4 regions of the Hominiventricola sp. genome follow, and region 1 is predicted to be linked to each of the others. Evidence: riboswitches for the same ligand, from Rfam matches in the RefSeq annotation. Region 1 holds a riboswitch; each other region holds the start of a gene.
What was found. Region 1 has a riboswitch for cobalamin ahead of ACZMB2_RS05820 (dockerin type I domain-containing protein). Riboswitches for the same ligand answer to the same signal wherever they lie in the genome.

Region 1 (2,203 bases):
GTGCATTTCAGGGATGTACCAGTTTGAAAACGTTGGATATTCCAAAGAGTCTCCGTTATATAGAGAAAAATGCATTTATGGAAAATAAAGCTGTTCGAGAGATACGATATGAAACAGAAAATCTCAGTACCGTGATTTCTCCAGAAGTATTCCGTGAATGCAATCGACTTCAGCTCATTGTACTTCCTGAAAAGCTGGAAAAAGTTGGACCTAGAGCTTTTTATAAATGCAAAGAGCTGGATGGCATTCAATTTCCTGCCACATTGAAAGAAATCGAAGAAGAAGCATTTTATCAAAATGGATTAACGGAACTGCATCTTCCGAATGGATTGGTAAAGATTAGTGACAGCGCATTTTTTAAGTGTACGCAGTTAGAATATGTGCGAATTCCGGAATCTGTAAAAATAATTGGCAAATGGGTATTCCACGGATGTAACCGATTAAAAGTTCTGGAAATTCCAGGTGATCCAGAGGTTGTAGGAGACTGGATTGTAAACAGAAGTTGTACCATACGTTGCAGAAAAGGCAGCAAAATTGATAAGTATTGCCAGGAGAATGATTTTCTGTGTGAGTATTTATAAATCGTAGAAAGTAAGACTTCAGTGCTTTTTGAACTGAGAAGAACAAAAAGCTAAGAGAGAACCGGGTGAGATTCCCGGATGGCACCGCCGCTGTAAGCATCGATGTTGATATTCAAGGACGCAAGTCGGCCACTGGGGGACTGGGAAGGCAGAATAGCCAGCGCTTGAGATGTAAATCAGAAGACCTGCTGAAGAAACTTTCGATAGAATTAATTACATATTTTGAAACTGGCAGAAAAACGGCTGCAGAACTTTTAAGTTCTGCAGCTTTTTTTGTAAGTTTGCACGACGGATGTGTAACTTCAGCGGAAGAGAAATTGCCCGTTTTTAAAATAAATCATCATAAGGAGGGAAAAAGATGAAAAGAAAGACATGTGCTTCTGTGTTAGCGCTGATATTAACCTGCGCTATGGTAACAGGCAGTCTGCCTGTGGAAGCAAATGCGGCAGAAGCAGCGGCAGCATCAGAGTTGACGGCTGTTCAGGATGAGAGTCAGGAACAGGCGGAAGTGACTGATGAAACAAAGGAAGCTGGCGATGAAACAGCTGGTGAACAAGAACAGGTGACGGAGCCTGGTCAGGAAGAAGAGAAACAGGAAGAGCAGACGACGGAGCCTGCTCAGGGAGAAGAGGAACAGAAAGAGCAGACGACGGAGCCTGGTCAGGGAAAAGAAAAACAGGAAGAACAGACGACGGAGCCTGGTCAGGAAGAAGTAAAACAGGAGGAACAGGTGACGGAATCTGCTCCGAAAGAAGAGACACAGGAAGAACAAATCACAGAACCGACTGCGGATCAGGCAGCTCAGGAAGAACAGGAAACATCGGTTGCAGCGCAGGCAGCTGAATCTGTAAAGTATCTGCAGGGAGTGAAGTTCTTCGAATCTTATGTAAATAAGGCGCCGGATAAGGAAATCGAAGGGCACTGGAATGGAACGGAAGACTGTACAATCTATATTCCGGATGCACAGTCAGCAATGCCTTATATTATAGCAACGCTTGCAGATGATGCACCGGCGGATACGACACTCTCTGTTGACTGGACTCAGATGTTTACAGGAAAAGCAAAAAGCGAGAAACTGACATCAGGTGTTGGAACAAGACTCCTTGGAGTGACCAAGAAAGCATCAAGTGCAGGACAGGATATGAAGGTTACTGCTTCTTCTATATCAGAAAAGAAAGAGCAGACGGTAACCGTACATGTGAAAAGACTTCCCTGTCTGAAAACACTTGCACTTGCAGACAAATCCGGATCAGAAATTGAGATTGATAATGGATTTCAGTGGGAAGCAACAGAAAGCAATCGTAAGACCTGGCAGAATATGACAGCAACTACAAAGGCAGATACGGTAGTCATTACAGCTGCCCAACAGGAAGAAATTACTGATAAAACTTATGTTATTCAGTATAATGGGGAAAGCAGTAATGAAATCCCACTGCAGCTTGGTGAGAATGAGATCAATGTTTCGGTGATTGATCCGGTAGAGCATGTTAGTACTGATTATAAGATAAAGATTACCAGAATAGAAAATCTGGGTAGTGGAGAAGTTTCTTTTGAAACAAATCCGGAAGATGCACTGGTAGTAGTACGGGATGCCAAAGGTGTCAGAATCTGGCCGAATCATG
Region 2 (2,203 bases), on a different contig from region 1:
CCTGCGGGTTAAGTCAATTGATGAGTCTGCGTTACGGAACGCTCCCGATCGTACGGGAGACCGGTGGACTGAAGGATACAGTAGAACCATACAATGAATATGAGGAAACCGGAACCGGATTTTCCTTTACAAATTATAATGCCCACGAAATGCTGGAGGCAATTCGCTATGCAGAAGAAATTTATTATGACAGAAAACGTTCCTGGAATAAAATAGTAGAACGGGCCATGCAGGCAGATTTCTCCTGGGAGAGTTCTGCAAAGCAGTATGAGCGTCTCTACGACGAACTGTAACCTGTATTTGTCAGGTATAAATACCTCTCTGTTTTCACATACTGGAATCGTAGTCAGGAGTATGGAAAACAAGGAGGTATTTTTTATGTCACAGTTATCAGAACTGGATGTCCAGAATCTTCGCCATCTCATCGGCGGAAGCGAAACCTGTAAGGCAAAATTTGAGACTTACGCGGAAAATGCAACTGACAGCCGTGTGAAACAGTATTTCCAGCAGGCAGCTCAGTCAGCAAAAGAGAATAAACAGCAGTTGATGGGATTTTTAAATTAGGAGGGCGTACAGGATGATGAATGAAAAAACCATGGTCAGTGATGCGCTGACCGGCATCAATGGAGAATTGAAAATGTATGCGGAATATATTTCCCAAAGTGAGGATCCGCAGTTAAAACAGACCCTCAAACAGATGAGGAACAAGGCAGAGACCGCACAGGAGCAGTTATATCAGATTGCCCGGGAAAAATCTTATTATGTTCCGGCGAAAAAGGCATCAAAAGAAGAGATTGATCATGTAAAATCTCTTTTTAAGCCGGAGAGTATGCTGTAATTTTCATTGCAGAATAGAGCAGCGGCAGGAGAATATCCTGCCGCGAAAAAAGAGGTTGCTGTATCTGAGATAAAGTGGTATAGTACATATAGTTAAGTGATTCGAAAATAGAATAAGAAGTAGTTGGTGCCGTTTTTACGGAGAATAGGGAAACAGGTGAAAAGCCTGTGCGGAGCTCGTCACTGTATACAGCGTTGCATGATCATAATGTCACTGGGTCAGTCATGGACTTGGGAAGACGATCGGTGCGGAAAAGCTGAAAGCCAGGAGACCTGCCAGCTGCGGTACGGGAAAGAAACAAAAACGTTTTTTAACTCCAGGTCACGAGGTTTGATTGTACCGAAAAATATATTTTTCTATACAATCCAGCTGCATTCTCATGCGTTGGATTTTTTATTTCTCCCGAGTATGTTCGAACTTTCAATTACTTACAAAAAAATATCTTATCATAAGGGAGAGATTAAGATGAAAAAGAAACTTGTAGTAATGCTTTGCGTAGCAGCAATGACAGCAACCATGGTAAATGGATGTGGAAGCAGCAGTACGGCAACGGATACTGCAGCAGAGGAGACTACTGAGGCAGCAGATGATACTGCAGCAGAGGAGACCACTGAGGCAGACGATACTGCAGAAGCAGCAGACGAGGATGCAGATCAGGCAGCAGCTGACAATGTAGCAGCTCTGATTGACAAAATCTACGTTCAGGAGAGAACCGATACTACTGACGAAGACTGCAAGGCAGCCAAAGAAGCATGGGATGCTCTGACCGACGCACAGAAAGAACTGGTCGAGGGCGAGAACGCAGATCCGGACTACTTCGGACGTGACACCGGTGATGCTTCCAAAGACGATCCGCGTAACCAGGATGAGATCGGTGAGAATGAGATTCTGGTGGCAAGCTTCGGAACTTCCTTCAATGACAGTCGTGTAGCTGATATCAAAGGTGTCGAGGATGCCCTTCAGGAAGCAAATCCGGACTGGTCTGTAAGAAGAGCATTTACCGCTCAGATCATCATCAACCATGTACAGGCACGTGATGGCGAAGCTATTGATAATATGGATCAGGCACTGGATCGCGCAGTAGCAAACGGTGTTAAGAACCTGGTTGTTCAGCCGACCCATCTGATGCATGGTGCAGAGTATGATGAGCTGTGCGAGGCAGTTGCAGCATACGAAGATAAATTTGAGTCTGTAAAAGTTGCTGAGCCGTTGCTTGGTGAAGTTGGAGATGACGCTACCGTAGTGAATGATGATAAAAAAGCAGTTGCAGAAGATATCACTGCTGAGGCAGTAAAGACTGCAGGTTATGACAGCCTTGACGCTGCAAAAGAAGACGGTGTTGCATTTGTATTCATGGGACATGGT
Region 3 (2,203 bases), on a different contig from region 1:
GGTCAGTTTGTCATAACCATAGCTTAAAGTAGACGGCAGTACTGAGAATCCCGGAGTATACAGACCTCCGATGGTCTTGGAGTTGCAAATGGTATCATAGTCAATGCCCATCAGGATTGCCTGACGCAGAGTCTTGTTGCCAAGAACGCCGTCAAAGTTCATCCAGCTGAAACCACAACGAACACCAGAAGCAATATCTACCGTGAAATCAGGATTATCTTTGAAATCCTGGATATCAGATACATTGGTAATATTCTCTACCAGATCAACCTGTCCGCTCTGCAGCGCCATGGTCTTGGCAGAAGCATCCCCCATGTACATCAGTTTTACTTCGTCATAGGGGACTTCCTCACGGTAGTTCGGATTCGCTGCCAGATCATAACCTACACCTACACCATTGAAAGTCTCAACCATGTACGGACCGGTTCCGATCGTGCCATTGTCAAAGTTCTCGGTATCTGCCACATCAACAATTGCCATAGTCGGATGTGCCAGCTGTCCCGGAAGGTTGGCATAAGGCTGAGTCGTCTGGATGGTCAGGGTATTTGCTGCATCATCTGCAGTAATGGTTGCCTCGAACTCCAGATATTTCTGCGGTTTTGCAGATCCACTCGGTCCCATCTCTTTCAGATATTCAAAGCACTCTTTTACTTTAGTCGGAGTCAGATCACAGCCGTCAGAGAATTTGATGCCGTCTTTCAGGGTGATGACCCACTCGGTATGCTCATCATTTACAGTGTAGCTGTCAGCAAGCCACGGCTCTACTTCCATGCTGTCGTTGAACTTGAACAGTCCCTCGGTGATACCGTAACGCATAGCATTCCATCCACCGTTCTCATCGGTAACGGTATTGACAATACCATCGGTATACATCTGGCATCCGAAAGTAAGTACTTTCTTATCTCCATCATTCGCAGCAGAAGTGCTTCCGCTGTTATCGGATGCTCCACCGCCGCAGCCAGTCAGCAGCAAAGCTGCTGCCAGAGTTAAACTGATACATTTCTTCGTGTTTTTCATATTCTCTATCCTTTCTCATTTCATTCATCTGCCAGCGCTGTCTGCACTATCAATTCGTCTCCCACTTAAAAATTACGCATAAAAAAAGCCGGATCTACATCCGACTTTCCTCTCACCTTTTTACACACTATCCCCTTAAAACATAGATTTTTCTAGGTAAGAATTATCTCGTCTTCCGCAAGAACTCTTTCTGACAAAAAACAAGCAGGTCTCCTGACTTTAGCATCCACACCCAAAGCACCTTCCCAGGAATCATCTCCCCAGTGGCATCTGCTCCAAGCTTAACTATTACAGTGACGGGATCGTTCCGGACTTTCACCGGATTCCCTTTTCATCGAATCCATCTTCGAACTTATTTTTTGCGGCTCGATTGCCGACCATATGAACATGTATTTTCATATTCACACTTTCTTCACATTTTGTCAACGAATCTTGTATTCTATTTCGTTATATCTTATCAAGATCATTCTGCAATTCCGCTTCGATTTCATCTGATTTCCGCTCTTTTTCCTCTTCCTTTTTTCCTTTCAAAAAACTTAAAAATAAGAAATATCTCCATTTCTTCGCAAGAACATGGATATATTCCATTTTAGAATAGATTATGCGTTATTTGTTATACATTATTCTTGTAATCTGCTTCGTACAAACTCCAGATAGTGTTCTGCCCATCCATCCAGCGGCTCTCCCTGACGGCTGACGCAGCCAAACAGAATCGGTTCTTCTTCTCCGTAAAGTGAATATCCGGGATATCCCCGGGATTCTTTTTCGCGGCTCAGATAACCACCGCTCACATTGCCCAGGTCTGTCTTTCTAAGCAGTTCATTCATAACATAGTCACTGTTAGTAATAACCGAGATCTTCATACGGTCTGTCGGTGAGATCCGGTCTGTTTCCTCCGTCATCCTGCGTCCCAGTGTATACTCATCTTCATAACACTGCACCAGGCGTACCTCATCCAGTGCAATTTCCCCAATACCGGATTTGCCAGTCAATGGATGGTCTTTTCCAAAATAAAGATATGCTTTCGTCCGTTTCAGTTCCTGAAAAATGAGTCCGGCACATTCCAGTCGGTACTGAAAAGATGGCATCTGCTCATCTAATACATAGACAAATCCAATATCATCTTTCCCCGCCTGGCACCGTTCCAGTATTTCTTCCGTTCCCGCCGTCATTACATGATAACAGA
Region 4 (2,203 bases), on a different contig from region 1:
CTGCTGCCTTGATGGCCATGGTAGCAGTGGACACACTGGTTCTGGAAAGATCCGTTTCTGTCTTTACCTTCTTGGCTGCCGTTACCGCATAGCGGAACAGCGTATTCAGATAGACGCCGCAGGTGCCCGTTTCTCTTGCCTGATCATGGGCACGTTTCACTTGGCCGAGGATCTGATCCTCGCCCATAACCATGGACTCAAGACCTGATGCTACATGAAACAGATGGCGTACTGCTTTGCTTCCATTATAAAAGCGGATATAGTCGCCGATATTTTCCACATCCTGTGCGTCGGCAAATTCCAGCACCAGATCCTGCAGTTCCGTAAAATTACCTCCCGGACAGGCAGTATAAATATAAACCTCTGTTCGATTACAGGTACTGATAATCACGCATTCTTCTGCGATGTCTCTCGCGATCATTTCTTTCATCAGTTCCTGCTGCCGTTCTGCCGGAAATGCAAACAATTCCCGGACAGCCAGCGGCGTATTATGATGACTGATTCCGATCAGTGAGATTCCCATTACTCCGTCACTCCCTTTCGGAATTCTGTGGTAAAGGTCTTGTCATACAGTTTGGACAGATCATAGTCATTTCCAAGGAAATCTCCGACTACGGTCAGAGCGGTCTTGGTAATGCCAGCTTCCTTCACGCGCTCTGCAATATTGGTCAGATCACCGCGGACAATCTTCTGATCTTCCCAGGTCGCTTTATAGACAACAGCTACCGGAGTTTCCGGACGATATTCCTGTCTCAAAATCGCAGACATCTCGTCCAGCATGCCAACGCTTAAGAAAATGATCATGGTTGCATTGTGCTTTGCCAGATCTACCAGCTTTTCCTTCGGCGGCATTGGGGTACGTCCTTCCATACGGGTCAGGATCACCGTCTGGCTCACGCCCGGAAGGGTATATTCCTTCTTTAACACTGCTGCAGTTGCAAGGAAAGAACTGACACCCGGAATCACCTCATAGTCAATGCCCAGTTCATCCAGTCTGTCCATCTGCTCTCTGTGAGCACCATAAATAGCCGGATCTCCCGTATGAACCCGGGCAACCTTCAGACCTTTGTCTTCTGCATCTTTCATCACATCAATGACTTCATCAAGGTTCATCAGGGCACTGTTGTAAATAACAGCTCCCTCTTTTGCATCTGCCAATACCTGTGGATTGACCAGAGAACCTGCATAAATGATGACATCTGCGCTGTCAATAATCTTCTTTCCCTTAATAGTCAGAAGTTCCGGGTCGCCAGGACCCGCTCCAATAAATGATACCATGTGTTTTCCCTCCACGTAATAAAAGGAGTCCCCGCAACACAGCCGCGAAGACTCCCTCATTTTTCTTTTGATCTGAATGTATTTCTTTGTCAGAAATTTTCAGGATCTGCTTTCTTCGGAAGCTCTCCCAGATCAGATAGCAGGTCTCCTGACTCACGGTCTTTTAAGGAAGAACTTTCCCTTCTCACCCTTATAGGGCAATGGTTACTGCAGTCTCCTCATTCCCGCTTACAGTGGCCGGACCGTTCAGGCTTCTCACCCGATTCCCTGTTAGGCTTCACTAAGCACTTTCTGATGGTTTTGCATATAGGAAAGCATATCATATTTCTTATAGTTCGTCAATTTACACCAGAATTTTCTTTCAGCACCTGCATGAATTCATCTCCTGTAATCGTCTCTTTCTCATACAGGTATTTTGCAAGGGCATGAAGCTGCTGTTTATTCTCCGTCAACAGGGTCATAGCTTTGTCATACTCCTTCTTAAGAAGGGCTTTTACCTTCTCATCCACAACGGCTGCCGTCTCCGCTGCACATGCCAGAGAAGTATCTCCGCCCATGTACTGGTTATTTACCGTTTCCAGTGCCATCATGCCAAACTCATCACTCATACCATAACGGGTAATCATACCTCTTGCAAGTTTCGTCATCTGCTCGATATCATTGGAAGCACCCGTAGTAATGGAACCAAAGATCAGAGCCTCTGCCGCACGTCCGCCTGCGTAAGTTGCAATCTTGTTCTCCAGTTCTTCTTTGCTCAGAAGATACTGATCATGTTCCTCCACCTGCATCGTATAGCCAAGGGCACCGGAAGTTCTCGGAATGATCGTAATCTTGGTAACCGGGGCAGAATGACTCTGAAGCGCCGCTACCAGTGCATGTCCAGTCTCGTGGTATGCCACAATCAGTTTTTCCTTGTCAGAAAGTA

Region 2: it holds a riboswitch for cobalamin, as region 1 does, so the genes downstream of both, ACZMB2_RS02150 (sirohydrochlorin cobaltochelatase) here and ACZMB2_RS05820 (dockerin type I domain-containing protein) in region 1, are expected to answer to the same signal.
Region 3: it holds a riboswitch for cobalamin, as region 1 does, so the genes downstream of both, ACZMB2_RS10005 (ABC transporter substrate-binding protein) here and ACZMB2_RS05820 (dockerin type I domain-containing protein) in region 1, are expected to answer to the same signal.
Region 4: it holds a riboswitch for cobalamin, as region 1 does, so the genes downstream of both, cobM (precorrin-4 C(11)-methyltransferase) here and ACZMB2_RS05820 (dockerin type I domain-containing protein) in region 1, are expected to answer to the same signal.

What each region holds. Positions count from the first base shown of each region.
Region 1 is NZ_DBLYVB010000006.1:49,413-51,615, reverse strand. Features, by position in the region: gene ACZMB2_RS05825 (leucine-rich repeat domain-containing protein) at 1-581, shown strand, start outside; cobalamin riboswitch at 584-788, shown strand; gene ACZMB2_RS05820 (dockerin type I domain-containing protein) at 940-2,203, shown strand, end outside.
Region 2 is NZ_DBLYVB010000002.1:11,132-13,334, forward strand. Features, by position in the region: gene glgA (glycogen synthase GlgA) at 1-293, shown strand, start outside; gene ACZMB2_RS02140 (hypothetical protein) at 379-564, shown strand; gene ACZMB2_RS02145 (spore coat protein) at 581-838, shown strand; cobalamin riboswitch at 946-1,132, shown strand; gene ACZMB2_RS02150 (sirohydrochlorin cobaltochelatase) at 1,304-2,203, shown strand, end outside.
Region 3 is NZ_DBLYVB010000015.1:43,954-46,156, reverse strand. Features, by position in the region: gene ACZMB2_RS10005 (ABC transporter substrate-binding protein) at 1-1,017, opposite strand, end outside; cobalamin riboswitch at 1,204-1,388, opposite strand; gene ACZMB2_RS10000 (LysR family transcriptional regulator) at 1,638-2,203, opposite strand, start outside.
Region 4 is NZ_DBLYVB010000001.1:411,216-413,418, forward strand. Features, by position in the region: gene hemA (glutamyl-tRNA reductase) at 1-523, opposite strand, end outside; gene cobM (precorrin-4 C(11)-methyltransferase) at 523-1,278, opposite strand; cobalamin riboswitch at 1,400-1,585, opposite strand; gene ftsH (ATP-dependent zinc metalloprotease FtsH) at 1,617-2,203, opposite strand, start outside.